4 regions of the Marinobacter sp. UBA3607 genome follow, and region 4 is predicted to be linked to each of the others. Evidence: predicted binding sites of a transcription regulator. Region 4 holds the regulator's gene; each other region holds the start of a gene.

Region 1 (4,975 bases), on a different contig from region 4:
TCATTGCCATGCACGGCATTCTGGCCCTGAGCCTGCCCGGGAAGGAAAGTGACGGAGTGGCCAGCCTGAGCAAAGCCATCAGCAACGAACCCGAACGCACTCGTTTGCGGTTGGCCCTGGCCCAGCACTACCTGCGCAACAACCAGCCCGAGCAGGCACTGGGCCAACTGCGAATGGCTTTCGCCGCCCAGCCGGAAGACTGGCACACCACCGGCACTTACATGAATGTGTTGCTGGCCCGCGGTGAAGAAACCGAGGCTAAGGAACTGAGGGACTCACTGGTTAATGGCTACGGCGATATGCCCCAGGCAGTGCTACTCGCCAGCCTGGCGGACAGCCGCCTTGGGGATACCGACGCCGCTACCGCGCGGATAGAAAAGCTGGCACAGCAACACCCTGAAATGGCACAACCCAGACTGGCACTGGCCGCCATTCTGGCCCGCACCGGAAACCGCGAGCGGGCCATCGAAGAACTGGTGCAAGTGCGCACCCTGCTGGGAGAAGAGCAAACCTCCGAGACCATTGCCGTAAACCGCCTGCTTGGCCAGCTACTGGTTGCAGAAACCCGCGCAGCAGTTCAGGCAGAAGACTACCCGACCGCCCGGGCCAAAGCGGCAGAAGCCGTTGCCCTGGCACCTGATAACCAGGGTCTGGCCCTGCTGGCCGTGGGGGTTTCGCAGGCTGAGGGCAAGCATCAGCAAGCGCTGGAAGAACTGCAAGCCGTGGAAGACAACCTCGGCGTAACTACGGCAACCGTGCTGGCGAGGACATCCATACTGGAATCCCAAAACGGACCCGAAGCAGCTTGGACGTACCTGAAGGAACAATGGCAGGAACGCAAGGAAACCGCCCTTCTGCCCACCCTGCTCCGCCTGGCAGCCAGCCAGGGCCCGGAAGCCCGAGGCGAAATCACCAGCCAATGGCTGGACCATGAACCACAAAGCATTGCCGCCAACCTGGCCCGAGCCGACTGGCTGATGAACAACAACCAGAATGAGCTGGCCGCCACCCACTATGACTATGTTCTGGAGCAGCAGCCCAACAACATCGCTGCCCTGAACAATCTGGCCTGGCTGCTGAGGGAAAACGATACCGAACGGGCGCTGGAGCTCGCGCGCAGAGCCAGTGAACAGGCCCCCCAAAACTCTGCCGTACTGGACACCTATGGCTGGGTGCTGCACCTGGCCGGTAACCACCAGCAAGCGGTCACCACCCTGGAAAAAGCGCTGGCACTGGCGCCGGGTAACGAAGACATCACCAGCCACCTGGAGAGTGCCAGGAAAGCCTTGTAAGAAATCCTGACAAAACGTCTCTGCCACACGAACCAGAAGGGCCGGATCGCTATAAGCACCGGCCCTGTTTTTTGGGTTGTCGAAAACTTTTACATACGTCTCTTGGCTGCCAAAGAAATTCAACGGAAATTCAGTCAGTTAGCTGGTTGGCACGATAATCGCTTAATACAAGGAGAAGATCGGGTTTTATCCCGGTCAGGAGCCAAACCACCCGCGAGGATGGGACGGAAAGCCAAGGATCTCTGGTCAGTATCCGAAGAGACAGCCTGGTTGCAAAGCGAACTACAGGGATTTAGAGCTTCACAACCGGAGAAGACCCATGAAACTCAAACTTATTACTGTTGCAATAGCGCTAACAGCGTGGACAACCGCGGCCAACGCTGTCTACATTGAGACCAATGAGGCAAATGGGGAGAAGTCTCTACAGACTATCCTCAATGACATTACAGTTGACGGAGACAGCTCAGTAAACGTTCAAACCGATCAGGCAACACCGTCAAGCCTTTGGAAAAATACTGAATCGGGCACTACCCAGTCTCGCTATGTAGCCTCGATCGCAGGTAACACAACCGACGGCTTAACCTCTGTTGGCATTTATGATCCAAATGACCCGTTTAACCTTAACAAGCGGTACACCCTTTTTGACACTGCGACGGACAGTGTAGGAACAGGTCAGGTGTTCGGCGTAGCCGACGATGGCAAAGTGTATGACGGTGAAAACGCCGAGGACTTCACAGGGATCCAGTTCGGTGGCGACACCTTCGGTTTCTTCCTTACGATTGCGGGACAGGGAGGATACACGCTCTATTCACAAAATGCCCTAAACCCAAATGATGAACAGCAGATGGTTGCATTCCAAGGTAAGGGTGATGATGTAGACCTCGGATCTGTCTTCGGTGCTACCAATTGGAAGGATGGTTGGATCTTAGCTTGGGAAGACCAATCCTACGCAAGCAGCGACATGGACTTCAACGACTTTGTACTGTTCCTTGAATCCGCAGTGCCGGTACCTGAACCCGGCACCCTCGCCCTACTTGGCCTCGGACTTGCCGGCCTTGGTGCCGCCCGTCGTCGCCAAAAAGCCTGATATTCTTAGGCTTTCTGAAAAGCCAGCTTCGGCTGGCTTTTTTGTGCGCACATTTGTTTTATGTCGTCACAAACAACGGTATTCTGAAGCTGTAGCAATGCCGGTGGACAGAAGATGTTAAGGAAGACATTAGACAACCTGCCCTATGCCCTGCCGTACCTGATCGTAACTGCAGTCAGCGTAGTTTTGTTCTATCCAACCTGGATAAGGCTGGCATCAGAATGGCTGGAGTTTGAGCAGGTACTGGCCCATGGATTGGCCACCGCGGTTATCTACGTAGCGCTTCTCTTGATCCACCCTCCGTTGCCGACCAATACGCAAGCCCCTTCAGCATCCAGGTTTCAGGTAACCGGCATCCTGATTCTGTTAGTCACCACGCTTGTCTGGGCCTTACTTGAGCTGGTCAGAATAGACACCCTCACCTATCTGATGCTACCCGCCGGCCTGCTTGCCACCAGTTGGACGTTGCTGGGTTTTCACAGAGCGCTGCGCTTGCTTCCCTACGTTATCCTGCTCGCCCTTTCTCTGCCGATCTGGGCGGATGTCATTCCCGCCCTGGTCGCCATTGCCAGCGCCGTGGTGAGCAACTGGGTTCGATTGTTCGGGATGACCGCATTGATTGAAGGCAACAGCATCACCCTGCCCTATGGCCGCCTGGTCATTGCCGATGGCTGCTCCGGTATTCGCTACTTTGCCATTTCCATCTTGCTCGCCGCCATGATGTCTATCCTCAATGACTACCGCTGGCGAGGATGGCTGTGCTTCCTGGCCGCTGCCATGGTTCTCGGGTTGATTGCCAACTGGGTGAGAATCTTCATTCTGGTCGTTATCGGCTATCAGTCCGAGATGCAAAGTGAACTGCTGACCGACCATGAACTGATGGGCTGGGTAATCTACGGTGTTTTTATTCTGCCTGCGCTCTACTTCGCGCCGGTAAAGCGCCGGACAGAAATCAATGCACCCGATGCAAAGCAACTCTCACGCAAAGGTTTATTCGCGGTTCTAGTCGCCCTGATAGCGGGGCCGGTCGCCCTCAACGTGGTTCAACTCTCCGGTGACGAAACCAGCCCCTGGGCGCCACCGAATGCGGCTATGATTCCCGGCCAGCCCTCCGAATTGCCCCTTCAGCTGCGGCTCCCGGATAACCTCGACCACAAAGTTTGGGCAACGCCGGATGGTGCCTGGCTATCAGTGGCACAAAGTGAGCGCTCTGCCGCTACCGATCATAAGCTGGTGCCCTACCTTCGGCCGCCCATTGATTCGGAGGAGTGGTTGGTTCAAGAAACCCAGGGGCAGGTGAAAATCTATCAGAACCGCGTTGGCAGACAGCAGGTGGCTGTTTTGCAGTGGTATCAGGTTGGGGATTACGCAGCCCAAAGCTACCGCGATGCGAAGTTATGGCAGATCCCGGCTACATTAAGTGGAGCAAGCCGGTTTGCGCTGGTTTCAGTGATGGCGGAGTGTGAGCCCAGGCAATGTAACCGGGCGATCGAAAACGTGGGAGCAGCCCAGAACACCATTAGCCTGAGCCCGTTACCACCAGAGAACAAGGCAAGCTCGCAATGAACCAAAGTAATGCTGGCACTGCCAAGATCAACCCGAGAAGCACCGGGTTCATCAATAATGAGGTTTACCGCAAGCATACCCGTGAGCGGAGCCTGGCCGACGAAGCCGGAGAGCTGCAAAGGTGCCTGCAACTAGAGGTTGCCACAGAAAACGTCAGCCCCATACGCCTGGTGGATTTTGATACGGCCACCAACACCCTCACCACCGAACGCGTTCACGGCGATGAACTGTTCCACACGCTCTGGAATGCAACTTACTTGCTAGGCCGGCTGAGAGGCCACCGCCTCAATGATCCGCAGACGATTTTTTCCAGAGTCGGAGAACTTGGACAATGGCTGGCGCTTTACCACAGAACCTCAGCCAGCCACGACGCAGATAACTCGAAAGCCGCCTGGCTCTTGCACGCAACCGAACGCAAGATTCGGGACATCCGGCAGGAAAAGCTTCTGCCCGAGCGGTTACTGGACAAAATCGAGGCCAGGTTTCTGCCTGTTCTGGAGAAACTGAATACCCAGACCTTTCTGGCTGACAATGGAGCTTTCGTTTGCAGGGTTCACGGGGACTTCATTGTCTATAACGTTCTTATTGATCAGAGCCGTCAGCTTCACGTTTTGGATTTCGGTGAGACACGGGTGTCTGGCAACTATGAAGATGTGACCCGCATGTATAGCAGCCTCTATGCGATTGCTGACACCAACCGGACCCGCAGGCGACGCCTTGGCCACTTGCCATCGGTATTCCTTAATGGCTACGGGTTATCAATGCAGGCTACGGAAACCCCATACTTCAAGTGCAACATGGCCTATAATTACCTCACGCATCTTGAAGGTCAGCACTATATGAGAGACCTGTTGTCCTGGAACTCGAACATCGAGATGAGCCAGATAACCAGGGCCGGAATGCGATGGATTAAGCGCCAGCTTTAGCGTGTTGTATAAAAGGAATTAGGTGTGAAATGGCAACATCGGTTGATATTGTCCTCAAGGAAGAATCCGGAATTCACAGGGTAAGCGAGCCGCTCTCTGTAGGG
Region 2 (4,975 bases), on a different contig from region 4:
ACCCGGGCCACCGTGGACCACAAGCACAGGAATGCCATCCGGATTGCCGGATTCTTCCAGGTACAACTCATGGGGTTCGTCCACCGCAAGGCGGTGACGGGCGTAGGGGTCGATGTCGGGGTAGAGGTTCAGCATGACGAACTCCGTTTCAGGGATAACGGCAGTCTAGCTGAGTTGGGTGGAGACAATAAAGGAGGGATTGGTTTGCCACGAAATCCACGAAAGGACACGAAAGAAACTCAAAAGAAAAAGATTATTTTTTTTGCCACGGACACTCACGGAATTACACGGACAACTGCCAAAAGCATTTTTGTCCGTGAGGGTCAGTGAGTGTCCGTGGCCAATCAGTTTCTTTCTTTCGTGTTCTTTCGTGGATTTCGTGGCAAAAAGTCTTTTACTTCTTACCCGCGCGCTTACGCTCGTTCTCGGTCAGAAGCTTCTTGCGCAGACGGATCGACTTGGGCGTGACTTCTACCAGCTCGTCGTCGTCAATGAACTCCAGCGCCTGCTCCAGGGTGAACTTGATGGGCGGCACCAGGCCGATCACTTCGTCTTTACCGGAGGCACGCATGTTGTCCAGCTTCTTGCCCTTGGTGGGGTTAACCACCAGGTCGTTGTCGCGGCTGTGGATACCACACAGCTGGCCTTCGTAGATTTCCTGGCCCGGGTCCAGGAACAGCTTGCCCCGGCTCTGCAGGGTTTCCAGCGAGTAGGTCAGCGCAGTACCGGTCGCCATGGAAACGATAACGCCGTTCTGGCGGCTGGTTACGTCACCCATTTTCACCGGGCCGTAGTGGCTGAAGGTGGAAGTCAGGATGCCGGTACCGGAGGTCATGGTCAGGAAGGTGTTCCGGAAACCGATCAGGCCGCGGGCCGGAATGGTGTATTCCAGGCGGATTCGGCCCTTGCCGTCCGGGATCATGTTGGTCATGTCACCCTTACGCAGACCCATCTGTTCCATGATCGCACCCTGGTGCTGCTCTTCGATGTCGATGATCACGTTTTCGTACGGCTCTTCCTTCTGACCGTTTACTTCCTTGACCACCACTTCCGGGCGGCCTACGGCCAGCTCGAAGTTTTCGCGGCGCATGTTCTCGATCAGAACCGACAGGTGCAGCTCACCACGGCCAGACACCTTGAACTTGTCCGCTGAATCGCCTTCTTCAACACGCAGTGCCACGTTGTGCAGCAGTTCTTTTTCCAGGCGCTCTTTGATGTTACGGCTGGTTACGTACTTGCCTTCTTTACCGGCAAACGGCGAATCGTTTACCTGGAAGGTCATGGATACGGTGGGCTCGTCAACGGTCAGCGCCGGCAGGGCTTCTACGTTAGAGGGATCACACAGGGTGTCGGAAATGAACAGCTGGTCCAGGCCACTTACGCACACAATGTCGCCAGCCTGGGCTTCTTCAACTTCCACACGCTGCAGGCCGGAGTGGCCCATGATCTTCAGAATACGGCCGTTGCGCTTCTTGCCGTCGGCACCGAGAGCCACCACCGGAGTGTTGGTCTTCACTTTACCGCGCATGATACGGCCGATACCGATCACACCCAGGAAGCTGTTGTAGTCCAGCTGGGAGATCTGCATCTGGAACGGGCCGTCCATGTCAACAGAAGGCGCAGGCACGTGGTCAACAATCGCCTGGAACACGGCGTCCATATTGTCCTGGAGGTCTTCATGGTCCATACCGGCAATGCCGTTCAGGGCGCTGGCGTAAACAATCGGGAAGTCCAGCTGCTCGTCGGTGGCACCCAGGTTATCGAACAGGTCAAATACCTGGTCTACAACCCAGTCCGGGCGCGCACCCGGGCGGTCGATCTTGTTCACAACCACAATCGGACGCAGGCCCGCTGCGAAAGCTTTCTGGGTAACAAAGCGGGTTTGCGGCATGGGGCCGTCGATGGAATCCACCACCAGCAGCACACTGTCTACCATGCTCATTACCCGCTCAACTTCGCCACCGAAGTCAGCGTGGCCCGGGGTGTCTACGATGTTGATATCGTAGTCCTTCCATTTCAGCGCGGTGTTTTTTGCCAGAATGGTAATGCCACGCTCTTTTTCCTGGTCGTTGGAGTCCATAACGCGCTCGTTTTCGAGCTCTTTACGGTCCAGGGTGCCAGACTGGCGCAGCAACTGGTCAACCAGGGTGGTTTTACCGTGGTCGACGTGGGCAATGATGGCGACGTTTCTAAGCTTATCAATCACAACGGGTATCCTGCAGAAATTAGCGGCGCGCAGTATATCGAAAAGTCCATGTCGATAATATGAAGAATAGTGCCTAATATGTAACCAACCCTTCCGGCGCACTGATATCAGGCAATCCACCGGTTTTCGCACCAAAGTGGTGCGCTATTCTGGTGCAATTCCAGGCCGGCCACCGTACACTTTTGCACACACAACGCACCAAAGCCTTGCCACTGCGCTGTTGTGGCGCAGTTACACAAAACTGGCAAGGCACTTGCTTAGTGAGGAGCAGCCGTAATTGAAAGGTAAGGGCCAAAGGCTTCTGGTAAGCTGCCTTCACCTGCAAGAGATCGGGCCTCAGCACACTGAACGATCCGGCACAACGAACACGAAATCACTACGGAGCATGCACAATGTCCAAGACGATTGATTTGATCAAAGAACACGAAGTCAAATGGGTTGACCTGCGCTTCACCGACAGCCGCGGTAAAGAACAGCACGTTACACTGCCTGCCACTGAAGTAGACGAAGACTTTTTTGCCGACGGCAAGATGTTCGACGGCTCTTCTATTTCTGGCTGGAAAGGCATCAACGAGTCCGACATGATCCTGATGCCGGTTGATGAAACCTCCGTGCTGGATCCGTTCACCGAAGAAACCACCGTTAACATTACCTGCGACATCGTGGAACCCACCACCATGCAGGGTTACGAGCGTGACCCCCGCTCAGTTGCCCGTCGCGCAGAGGAATACCTGAAGTCTACCGGCATTGCCGACGGCGCTCTGTTCGGCCCGGAGCCGGAGTTCTTCATCTTTGATTCCGTTAAGTGGAAGACCGACATGCAGGGCTCCATGTACGAGCTCTACTCTGAAGAAGCCGCCTGGGTATCCGGCGAAGACTTCGACCGCAACAACATCGGCCACCGCCCGGGCGTGAAAGGCGGCTACTTCCCGGTTCCGCCGGTAGACAGCCTGCACGACCTGCGTGGCGCCATGTGTGCGGCGATGGAAAGCATGGGCCTGACCATCGAAGTGCACCACCACGAAGTGGGCACGGCCGGCCAGTGTGAAATCGGCGTTGGCCCGAACACCCTGACCCGCAAGGCAGACGAAGTTCAGATTCTGAAGTACTGCGTGCACAACGTAGCCCACGCCTACGGCAAAACCGCCACCTTCATGCCCAAGCCGGTAGTGGGTGACAACGGTTCTGGCATGCACGTACACATGTCCCTGAACAAAGACGGCAAAAACCTGTTCGCAGGTGACAGCTATGCCGGCCTGAGCGAAATGGCCCTGTACTACATCGGCGGCATCATCAAGCACTCCAAGGCCATCAACGCCTTCACCAACCCGGCCACCAACAGCTACAAGCGCCTGGTACCCGGCTTTGAAGCCCCGGTCATGCTGGCCTACTCTGCCCGTAACCGTTCCGCTTCCATCCGGATTCCGTACGTAAGCAGCCCGAAGGCGCGCCGTATCGAAGTGCGCTTCCCGGACCCGGCAGCCAACCCGTACCTGGCCTTCGCCGCCCTGATGATGGCCGGCCTGGACGGCATCCAGAACAAGATCCACCCTGGCGATGCCATGGACAAGGACTTGTACGACCTGCCGAAGGAAGAAGCCATGAACATCCCGCAGGTAGCCACTACCCTGCAGGAGGCGCTCGATTGCCTGGCAGAAGACCACGAGTTCCTGACCCGCGGCGGCGTGTTCACCGAAGACATGATTGCCGGCTACATCGACCTGAAGCGTGGCGAAGTTGAGCGTATCAACATGACCACTCACCCGGTTGAATTCGAACTGTATTACTCCTGCTAAGCCCCTGCACCAATTTGGTGCGGCCCGGTAGCAACAAGCCCCGCCCCGTGCGGGGCTTTTTTATAGCTGGCTTTGTGAGGCCCTTAACGATATGTAACCCAAGCAAGCCCGCCAGCCGTTGAAAACCCCGCCAACGGCGCCGATAATCGAGGCAGTTGATCAATGCAGGCCTTTATTATGAAAACACCTCTCGCCCTTGTAACCGGATTCTGTTTACTGGCCGCCGCCGGCGCCCACGCAGAGGTGTACCGGCATGTGGATGCCCAGGGCAACGTCACCTTCTCAGACGAGCCGATGCAGGGCAGCGAAACCGTTAAAGTAAAACCGGTGACCACCATCACCCTGCCCAAACCGGAAGTGGTGCGGGAAACCGACCAGCTTCGGCAAGAAGTCCAGAAGGAAGGCGCCAACTACGACAGCCTCACTTTTGTGCACCCGCAAAATGACCAGGCCTTCCACAGCGGCAGTGGCGACGTCACCTTTGAAGTGCGCAGCACCCCCGGCCTCCAGCGTGGCCACAAATACGAAATCACCCTCGACGGCCAGCCCGTAGGCCAGAGCTCCTCCGGCTCGGTAACTGTGAACAACATTGATCGCGGCACCCACCAGGCCGGAGTGCATATTGTGGACGACCAGGGCGTTCAGGTGAAAACCGGCCCCGGTATCAGCTTTACCGTTCATCGCCCGTCTGTTCTGCGCCGATAACACATCAGCGGTAGCACCCGGAATCAGTTGCACCAATTTAGTGCATACGCACCACATTAACGCCATACTCTGGGCAGCGAAGGGGCAAATCGCCGGCTGCCTGTAGCCTTTCCCGAACCATCTGCACCAGGCCACAGCACCGCCATGCCCCACAGGCCGGCCCACGCCCGGCCGTTGCCCATTTTTTTCTGTCAGCCAGAAAAACTGGTTCGGATTTTGCAAATCCGGGGTACACGCATGAAACGAAAACGGAAGCCGAGCATGACGT
Region 3 (4,975 bases), on a different contig from region 4:
CAGCGGTGCCGCAAACGCCACCCGGCTATACCTTGCGGAACAGGCCAGCGGCTGCGGGATCGAGCTATCCGCCGGGCCCTTTGAGTTTCCGAGTCCCGCTGCAGAGCATCGGCACTGGCAGGTGGGGGATTCAGTGGTATTCGACGACGGCAGACGCGAAATTCAAGGCCAGGTGGTGCGCGTTAACCGCAAGACTTGCACCGTGACTGTCAGCCAGCATGCCCGGATCCTTCGTTACCGGGTGCCGCTGTCGCTGCTTCGGCGGGCTGCTGCGGCCTGACTCAGGCGGGTTCCCGGGCCCCAGTGCGAGCAAGCAGGTCCTGTATCTCCGGAAGGCAGGAGCCACAGTTGGTACCACACTTCAGGTGCTCGCCCAGTGCCTCCGGGCTGGCCATGCCCTGCTCAATGGCTTGGGCAATCTGGTGCTCACCCACGCCAAAACAGCTGCAGATAATCGGCCCCGCCGCCTCGCCTTCCACCGTCTCTGCTGCCAGTAACGACCGGCGTTGTTCCGGCCCCAGCTCACCGCTGCCGAAGCAACTGTCCAGCCAGTCCAGATCCGGCATGGCCTGAGCACAGGGTTCAACCAGTAACACGGCATCCAGGCGATCGCCGCTGAGCCAGGCGGCTCGGTAACGCTGCCTGGCGCGGTCCTCCATCACCATTTCCGGTTCCCGGGAAAAACCCCCTTGCCCCCAGTCATCCCAGTTCATGTCATGGCCACCGGCGAACCACCAGCTGTGACTGTGGGGCAAGCGCTGGCGGCTCCAGTAGACAAGGGCAGTGGTGTCCAATGAAACATCGCTGGCGTCATTCAACATCAGCCTCGCCTGCCAGCAAGTCACCAGGGGCCGGATTGTCGCCACCCCGTGCTTGCCTTCTGGCTGGCCGGAGATGGGGTCCACAACCGGCCGGATCAGGCTGGAGGCCAGGGCAGCAGAGGCAAACCGGCCATTCCAGTGAATGGGCACAAACACTTCACCGGTACGCTGCCCGGTGCTGGCCCGCACCCGACCAACGTAACCGGCACCGCCCTGCCCACGCAGCAACGCCAGCGCGCCTTCCGTCAGGCCAAAGTTGGCAATATCCGCCGGGTGCAGCTCAATAAAGGGCTCGCTGCGATGGGCAAGCAGTCTGGGGGCCACGGCCGTTCGGGTCATGGTGTGCCATTGGTCCCGGATTCGCCCGGTATTCACCACCAGTGGATACCGGGGGCTCGGTTGCTGCCCGGGCGGCAAACTGGACACAGGCACCAACCGGGCCCGGCCATCCGGCGTAGGGAACCTGCCGTGCGAAAACAGCCGGCGGGTTTGCATCCAGGCTCCTGGATTACCATCCGTAACCGGCCACTGCACCGGCGCCAGTTCGTCGTACTCCTTGTCACTGAGCTGAGACAACGCCGAAATATTGAACACACGCTCGCCCCCGTTTCCATAACCGGACAACGCAGCATGTTCACGAAAAATATCGGCCGGGGAACGGTAGTCGAAGGCTTGGGCATGGCCAAGGGCCCAGGCAACATCCCGCATAATCTGCCAATCCGGCCGAACCTTCTCCGGCAGGGTTAGAAACCGCCGTTGGCGCGAAATGCGACGCTCCGAATTGGTCACCGTTCCATCTTTCTCGCCCCAGCCGGCAGCCGGCAAGAGGATATCGGCAAACTGCGTGGTATCGGTCTGAGCCACACAGTCCGAAACGATCAACGTCTGGCAACGGGACAGTGCCTGGTGAATCCGGTCAGTGTCCGGCAGGCTGACTGCGGGGTTGGTTCCCATTACCCAGAGCACACGGATCTCACCCCGGTGAACCGCCTCGAACAACTCCACGGCTTTATGGCCAGGCCCCTTGGCCATCTGCTCGCTGTGCCAGAAATCCGAGACCCGGAGCATGGCGCCCGGGGTGTCATAATCCATATGGGCTGCCAGGGTATTGGCGAGCCCGCCGACCTCACGACCACCCATGGCATTGGGCTGCCCGGTTAACGAAAACGGGCTCGCACCCGGTAGGCCCACCCGCCCGGTAGCCAGATGGCAGTTAATGATGGCATTGGCTTTGTCGGTACCGGCGACCGACTGATTAATACCCTGGGAAAAAGCGGTCACAGTGCGCCCGGTGTCTGCAAACCACTCATAGAAGCACCGTACATCTTCTGCTGCCAGATCGCAGCCGCTGGCCACCGCTTGCACAGAAGGGGCACAGGACCGGGCGATCGCCAGGGTTTCCTCGAAACCGTTACAGTGCTTTGCAATATAGTCATCCGCCAGCGCTTCATGATCCTGCAGCCAGACCAGCAAGCCGTTGAACAACAGGGTGTCTGTTCCGGGGCGAAGCTGAAGGTGCAGGTCCGCCAGGTCGGTCGTTGCTGTCTTTCTGGGATCGATGACCACCACTCTCCGTCCCTGACGACCTGCCGCACTCATCCGCTGGTACAGCACCGGGTGGGCCCAGGCGGCGTTGCTGCCCGCAAGCACCAGCAAGTCCGCCAGCTCAAGATCCTCGTAGCAGCCCGGGACACAGTCCTCGCCAAAGGCACGCTTGTGGGCCGCAACGGCCGAGGACATGCACAGTCTGGAATTGGTATCCACATGCGGAGTGCCGATAAAGCCCTTGGCCAGCTTGTTGGCAACGTAATAATCCTCCGTGAGCAACTGCCCGGAGAGATAGAAAGCCACCGACTCCGGACCATGCTCCCGCACCGATTCAGAAATGGCCCCGGCTATCCGGTCAATGGCCTCAGCCCACGTCACCTCACGCCCCCCGACCTTTGGCTCCAACAACCGGTTCGGATCCTCCAGCGTCTCGTGCAAGGCAGAGCCCTTGACGCAAAGCCGGCCGCCATTAGCCGGATGCAGGCGATCGCCCCCGACATAGCCGGAGGTGGCCAGCACACCGCAGCCAACACCACAGTAGGGGCAGGTGGTGGCAATAGAGTCCGTTGGAGTGTCGTGGTGTTTCATGCTGTTCCTCGCTTTTAACCAAAAAAACCCGCCTCCCGGGTTCTGTTTCCAGAGCCGGGGGCGGGCTTCGTTGCCTGAGTTGTCTGTCTTTAAAGAAAGCAATTAGGAGGCCAGTGCACGCTTTGATGCCTGTAAGGGCCTTGAATGCCGCATGGTGCGCAGGTTGAAGCCAGGCTGCACCGTTAAAAAGATCCCGTGGAAAGCCTCTCGATTGGTGTTCACCTTGGTGCAATTGTCCATTTTCTGCACCAAAACCACCCCGGCACAGAACCGGGCGCCCCTGCCTGAACGACCAGAGATCCCGCAACCTACTGAAATACATGAATAGTTCCAAATGGCACGGCTTGTGCTGAGTAATTAGTGAACCATCACGACATCACAGCTCTCATTTACAGGCATCGGCGCCTGCTCTCCGGCAACGGAGGCAGGCGCTTTTTTTTGCGCGTCTGGAATGAAAGAACCGAGAGGCATCCCGATGAAGACAGTGAACCATTATGTTCGACCTTTACTGACCGCCACCCTGATCGGTCTGAGTTCCCTGGCCCAGGCCGAGATTGGCCCGGCGGAGAAACCCGACCTGAAGCTTGGCTTCATCAAGCTCACGGATATGGCCCCGCTGGCGGTTGCCTGGGAACAGGGCTACTTCATGGACGAGGGCCTGTTCGTGGAGCTCGAAGCCCAGGCGAACTGGAAGGTGTTGCTGGACCGGGTGATCACTGGCGAACTGGACGGTGCGCATATGCTGGCCGGCCAGCCGCTGGGCGCCTCCATAGGCTATGGCACCCAAGCCGACATCATCACCGCCTTCAGCATGGACCTCAACGGCAACGGCATTACCGTGTCCAACGATGTCTGGGAAGCGATGAAACCGAACCTGGAGATGGAAGGCGAGCGTCTGGCCCACCCGATTTCAGCCAGCGCCCTTAAGCCCGTGGTGGAGCAGACCCGTGCCAATGGCGAGCGCTTCCGCATGGGCATGGTGTTTCCGGTGTCCACCCACAATTACGAACTGCGTTACTGGCTGGCCGCCGGTGGCCTGAATCCCGGCTTCTACGCGCCCCAGCGCGGTGACACCAGCGGCACCCTCGAGGCCGACGTGCACCTTTCCGTAACGCCACCGCCGCAAATGCCGGCCACCATGGAAGCGGGCACCATCCAGGGCTACTGCGTGGGTGAACCCTGGAACCAGCAGGCGGTGTTCAAGGGCATCGGTGTGCCGGTGATTACTGACTACGAAATCTGGCCCAACAACCCGGAAAAGGTATTCGGGGTGACCGAATCCTGGGCGGAGCAATACCCCAACACCCACCTGCGTTTACTGCGGGCGCTGATCCGCGCCGCTTACTGGCTGGACGAAAACCAGAACGCCAACCGGGAAGCCGCCGTGGACATTCTGGCGCGTCCCAGCTACGTGGGGGCCGACAGGGAAGTCATTGCCAACTCCATGACCGGCACCTTCGAGTATGAAAAGGGCGATGTCCGGGAAGTACCGGATTTCAACGTCTTCTTCCGCTACCACGCCACCTACCCCTATCCGTCTGATGCGATCTGGTACCTGAGCCAGATGCGTCGCTGGGGACAGATTCCCGAGGCGAAATCCGACGACTGGTACATGAAGACCGCAGCCCGGGTGTACCGGGGCGATCTTTACGCCGAAGCCGCCCAGTCACTGATCGAGGACGGCCTGATGACCGCCAGTGACTTCCCGGACTTTGCCCAGGAGAACTTTGAACGTCCAATGCAGGGTGAGCTGATTGACGGTGTACCGTTCACTCCGCGCCAACCCAACGCCTACATCGATCGTTTCAGTATCGGCCTGAAAGGGTCAGAGACACCGTGAGGGAGGGCTAAAAATGACTACGTTAAGTGCAAGAATCGGTCAGTCCATGGCCAGTGGCAGCCGCCAGCTGCTTTCCGGTATGCATCCGCGCGAATGGCTCACGCGGGGCAAAGAGCTGCTGTTGCCGCTGGTTGGTATTCTGCTCTTCCTCGGCTTCTGGCACCTGGCCGCACCGCAG
Region 4 (4,975 bases):
GGAGAGTACTTCCTCTACCCGCTGCCGGTCCTGCTCGTCCATGGTATCCAGGACTTCCTGGATCACCGTATCCGGCAACTGCTGCAGCAAGTCGGCCAGGTCGTCCGATTCGAAGTCTTCCAGCAGGTTGGCCAGTTCCTGGGCGTTGAACTCGCTCAGGAAGTCGGCCCGGATGTCGTCCGACATGTACTGGAGGACTTCACCTTCCAGTTGCTTGTCGACCAGCTTCCACAGCAAAACCCGCTGCCGTGGCGGGGAAGATTCCAGCAGGTGGGCAATATCACTGGGGCTCAGGCCGCCATTCAGGATGCGCGCTACCTGTTTGAGGGCACCACTGTCGAGGGCCTCACTGAGGGAGCGAAGCCGCTGTCGGGCCTGACTTTTTTCCAGAATGTCGGTCATGAAACCACCTGCGATCAGAAAACCTTTGTATTATAGCGGAGTTAGGTTACACAGGTGAGGAAGACTTGTAGGTGAATTACGAAGTTTTATTCACCCTCGCCGAAATAGTCATCGATCAGTGCAACCAGAGCGTCGATGGCTTCCTGTTCGTCCGGGCCATCGGCGGCCAGCTCCACTTCGGTGCCCTGGCTGGCGGCCAGCATCATCACCTGCATAATGTTGCGGGCATCCACTTCCCGGCCCTTGGCCTTCAGGGTGATCTTGCTGTCAAACCGGGAGGCGGTGGTCACCAGCTTGTTGGTGGCCCGGGCGTGCAGCCCGAGCTTGTTGATAATTGTGATGGGGCGGCAGATCATGGCGGCTCAGATCTCTCCCCGGGCTTGCAGGTGAGGCAACTCGGTATGGCGCACCTGCACGTTGCGGTACTGCTTGCGGAAGTAAGCGCCCAATTGCTCGCACACATACACCGACCGGTGCTGGCCACCGGTGCAGCCGATGGAAATGGTCATGTAGCTGCGGTTGCTGTCGGCAAAGGACGGTAGCCAGGTGTTCAGGAAGCCGGTGAGGTCGTCCACCATTTGCCCGGTCAGCGGTTCCCGCTCCAGGAAATCGATTACCGGCTGGTCGGTGCCGGTGTGCTTGCGCAGGCTGGTGTCCCAGTACGGATTGGGCAGGCAGCGCACATCAAATACATAATCGGAATCTACCGGCACGCCGTGCTTGAAGCCGAATGACTGGAACAGCAGGGCGATTTCCTGTTCCTTGCGGCCGGCCACCCGCTGTTTCACCATGTCGCGTAATTCGTACATGGACAGGCCGGTGGTGTTGATATACAGGTCGGCCAGCTTCGACAGCGGTTCCAGCAGCTGTTTCTCGTTGCTGATGGCTTCGCGCAGGGAGGTCTTGTCGTCGCTCAGGGGGTGCTTGCGCCGGGTGGCGTGGAACCGTTGCAGCAGGGATTGCTCGTCGGCATCCAGGAAGATGATTTCGATCTCGATCCCGGTATCACCCAGCCGCTGGTAGATGTCCTCGAAATTGGCCAGTTCACCGGACAGGTTGCGGGCATCGATACTGACCGCCATTTTTTTCAGGCGGCCGGGGGCCTCGTGGGCCACGGCTTCCCGGGTCAGGGGAAACAGCAGGCCGATGGGTAGGTTGTCTATGCAATAGAACCCCAGGTCTTCCAGTACGTGCAGTGCCGTACTTTTGCCCGACCCGGACCGGCCACTGACGATGATCAGCTTCATGGTTAGGCTTCTCCCGTACTTTGACAGCCCTCGGTTACTGGCTGTCGGTGGTCATGCCCTTATACAGGGAGTCGGCATCCTGGCATTTGCGCAGGCGCTCGCAGAATGCGCTGTCGTTGAAACGTTCGGCAAGCTGGCTCAACAGCTCCAGGTGCTCGCTGGTGGCTTCTTTGGGTACAACCAGGGCAAACACCAGGTCTACCGGCTGGTTGTCGATGGCATCAAAGTCCACCGGCTCGGCCAGGGTCATCAACACTCCGATTACCCGGTCCAGACCTTCCAGGCGGCAGTGGGGTATGGCGATACCCTGCCCGATACCTGTGCTGCCAAGACGCTCCCGGGACACCAGGTTGTTGAAGATGTCGTTGTCGTTGAGAGTCTCGTCCTGATAGTGAATCCGCTCGGCAATAAACTCCAACACCCGTTTCTTGCTGGACGCCGGTACCTGGCACAGCGTCAGTGCCGGGGCCAGGATGTTGTCGATGGTCAGGGATGTATCGCTCATGGATTAACTGTGAACCCGTAAAAAAAAGGCTGCGGCCGGTAGCCCTGCCGCAGCTCGTTCGATTGAATTACCCGGTAGCCTGCGCTGGAAGGCGCTTAGCCGTTACCGTGCATCCGGTCTACGTTCTTTTCCTTGTGCTTGAGGATCTGGCGGTCAAGCTTGTCCACCAGGGCATCGATTGCCGCGTACATATCCTCGTTTTCAGCCTTTGCGTGAACCTCGCCACCCACAACGTGGAGGGTAGCTTCGGCCATCTGGCGAACTTTCTCAACTTCCAGCGTCACCTGACAGTTACTGATGTGGTCAAAGTGGCGCTCAAGCTTCTCGAACTTGGTGTTGACGTAATCCTTCAGTGCAGGGGTCAGCTCTACGTGATGGCCTGAAATGTTGAGTTGCATTGGCGTCTCCTGTTGTCATCATGCCGGCGTTCCGCCGGACTGAGTGCCAGGGCTTCGTGCCCCGGTGATTATTTGGTAAACGTTAAACCAGTCGTTTGCGTTCGTTCGAAGGAGGTATGTGCATGGCCTCCCGGTACTTGGCCACGGTGCGCCGGGCCACGTTGATACCCTGTTCCCCTAGCATGGCCGCAATTTTGCTGTCGCTCAACGGCTTTTTCGGGGTTTCCTCTGCAATCAGTTTCTTGATCATGGCACGAATTGCGGTAGAGGAACACTCCCCGCCTTCGGCGGTGCCCACGTGGCTGGAGAAGAAATACTTCAGCTCGAAGATGCCCCGGGGTGTGTGCATGTACTTCTGGGTGGTTACCCGGGAGATGGTGGACTCATGCATCTCCACGGCCTGGGCGATGTCCGACAGGATCAGGGGCTTCATGGCCTCCTCACCCTGGTCCAGGAAGCCCTGCTGGTGCTCGACAATGCGGGTGGCCACCTTCAGCAGGGTTTCGTTGCGGCTCTGCAGACTTTTGATAAACCACTTGGCTTCCTGCAACTGGTCGCGCAGGTAGGTGTTGTCGGCGCTGCTGTCGGCCCGTCGAATCAGCGACGCGTAGCTGGCGTTCACCCGGATGCGCGGGGCAATTTCCGGGTTCAACTCCACCCGCCACCGGCCTTCATGCTTGCGCACGATCACATCGGGGATCACGTAGTCGGTATCACCATGATCAATCACATCCCCCGGTTTCGGGTTCAGGCTGGTAATCAGGGCCAGGACTTCCCGCAACTGGTCTTCCTTCAACCGGCTGCGGCGCAGCAGCTGTGCGTAGTCACGGTTGCCCAGCAGGTGCAGGAACTGGGTGACAACCTGGCGCGCCTGGCGCAGCCAGGGGGTGTCCGGTGGCAGCTGGTTCAGCTGGATCAGCAGGCATTCCTGGAGGTCCCGGGCAAACACGCCGGGCGGGTCGAAATGCTGCAGGCGGTGCAGCACGGCTTCTACCTCATCCAGGTCCAGCGGGTCTTCATCGCTGTCTTCACGCAGGCCGGCGTGGATTTCGTCCAGCGGTGAGGTGAGGTAGCCCCGGTCGTCCACGGCGTCCATCAGGGCGTGGGCGATGGCCTGGTCCCGTTCGCTCAGGGGGGTGAGGTTCAGCTGCCATTCCAGGTGATCCCGCAGGGTTTCGGTAGGGGAGTTGCGGGTTTCGAAGTCCGAGTCGTTCTCGTCGTCGTCTTTCGGAGCGCTGGCCGGGGCGGTCTGGTAGATATCTTCCCAGGCGGTATCGACCGGCAAATCGTCTGGAATGGTGTCGGTAATGTCGCTTTCCGAATTCCAGTCCGGCCCGTTCTCGGATTCGTCCCAGTCGTTGCTGCTTTCCGGGGCGTTGTCATCCTGGGCGCTGGCGGTTTCGTTATGCTGGTCGTCAGAACTTTGCTGTTCGGTGGTGTCTTCCGGGCCGTGGTCGTCGTCCTCGGCGGTTTCCAGCATGGGGTTGGAGTCCAGCGCCTGCTGGATTTCCTGCTGGAGATCGAGGGTAGAAAGCTGCAACAAGCGGATGGCCTGCTGCAACTGGGGCGTCATGGTCAGGCTCTGGCCCAGTTTTAGCTGTAACGAGGCTTTCATAACCATGGCTTTAGATCCATAACAGACTGGTATCCCGGTAAAAAATCGAATTTCCTTGCAAGATCTTTGCCGAGTTTACTTGTTACCGTTCTGCAACACAATCAGACCTCGGTGAAAGGGCAGGGCGCTCCGCTTAAAGGCGGAATTCGTCACCCAGATACACCTCTTTTACCTGCTGGTTGGCGAGGATGGCCTCGGAGTTGCCCGAAGCAATGATGTGGCCGCCGGACACAATGTAGGCGTTCTCGCAGATATCCAGGGTTTCCCGCACGTTATGGTCGGTAATCAGCACGCCAATGCCCTTATCCCGCAGGTGCCGGATAATGTGTTTGATGTCGCTGACTGAAATGGGGTCTACCCCGGCGAAGGGCTCGTCCAGCAGGATGAAGGCAGGCTCCATGGCCAGGGCCCGGGCAATTTCCACCCGGCGACGTTCGCCACCGGACAGGGCCATGCCGAGGCTGTCCCGGATATGGGTGATATGGAATTCTTCCAGCAGCTCTTCCAGCTTGGCTTCCCGGTCGGCCCGGTTCAGGCCCTTGCGGGTTTCCAGGATGGCCATGATGTTGTCCCGCACGGTGAGCTTGCGGAATACCGAGGCTTCCTGGGGCAGGTAACCGATGCCCTTGCGGGCGCGGCCGTGCATGGGCAGCGGAGTGATGTCCTGGCTGTCGATGGTGATGCGGCCCCGGTCTGCCGGCACCAGGCCTACGATCATGTAAAAGCAGGTGGTTTTGCCTGCGCCATTAGGGCCCAGCAGGCCGACGATTTCTCCGGAGCGGATCTCCAGGGAAACATCCAGGACCAC

The links. Region 4 encodes sigma-54, which starts transcription at its own class of promoters, with help from an activator protein. Its sites were predicted from a motif close to ANTGGCATNNANNTTGCTNT; they were not measured.
Region 1: B2589_RS11830 (PEP-CTERM sorting domain-containing protein) is a predicted target of sigma-54. The motif match lies at 1,438-1,457, and genes of this name have one in related genera.
Region 2: glnA (glutamate--ammonia ligase) is a predicted target of sigma-54. The motif match lies at 2,447-2,466, and genes of this name have one in related genera.
Region 3: B2589_RS06380 (CmpA/NrtA family ABC transporter substrate-binding protein) is a predicted target of sigma-54. The motif match lies at 3,291-3,310, and genes of this name have one in related genera.

What each region holds. Positions count from the first base shown of each region.
Region 1 covers NZ_DFLY01000032.1:38,427-43,401, reverse strand. Annotated here, with positions in the region: gene B2589_RS11835 (tetratricopeptide repeat protein) at 1-1,292, shown strand, start outside; cyclic di-GMP riboswitch class I at 1,484-1,570, shown strand; gene B2589_RS11830 (PEP-CTERM sorting domain-containing protein) at 1,612-2,379, shown strand; gene B2589_RS11825 (exosortase/archaeosortase family protein) at 2,494-3,945, shown strand; gene B2589_RS11820 (phosphotransferase) at 3,942-4,871, shown strand; gene B2589_RS11815 (hypothetical protein) at 4,901-4,975, shown strand, end outside.
Region 2 covers NZ_DFLY01000013.1:43,225-48,199, forward strand. Annotated here, with positions in the region: gene pip (prolyl aminopeptidase) at 1-135, opposite strand, end outside; gene typA (translational GTPase TypA) at 395-2,206, opposite strand; gene glnA (glutamate--ammonia ligase) at 2,599-4,002, shown strand; gene B2589_RS04870 (DUF4124 domain-containing protein) at 4,180-4,707, shown strand; gene glnL (nitrogen regulation protein NR(II)) at 4,969-4,975, shown strand, end outside.
Region 3 covers NZ_DFLY01000017.1:29,071-34,045, forward strand. Annotated here, with positions in the region: gene B2589_RS06370 (hypothetical protein) at 1-280, shown strand, start outside; gene B2589_RS06375 (nitrate reductase) at 282-2,957, opposite strand; gene B2589_RS06380 (CmpA/NrtA family ABC transporter substrate-binding protein) at 3,433-4,797, shown strand; gene B2589_RS06385 (ABC transporter permease) at 4,811-4,975, shown strand, end outside.
Region 4 covers NZ_DFLY01000010.1:49,002-53,976, reverse strand. Annotated here, with positions in the region: gene mgtE (magnesium transporter) at 1-402, opposite strand, end outside; gene B2589_RS02795 (HPr family phosphocarrier protein) at 489-758, opposite strand; gene rapZ (RNase adapter RapZ) at 765-1,649, opposite strand; gene ptsN (PTS IIA-like nitrogen regulatory protein PtsN) at 1,684-2,154, opposite strand; gene hpf (ribosome hibernation promoting factor) at 2,250-2,552, opposite strand; gene B2589_RS02775 (RNA polymerase factor sigma-54) at 2,635-4,167, opposite strand; gene lptB (LPS export ABC transporter ATP-binding protein) at 4,301-4,975, opposite strand, start outside.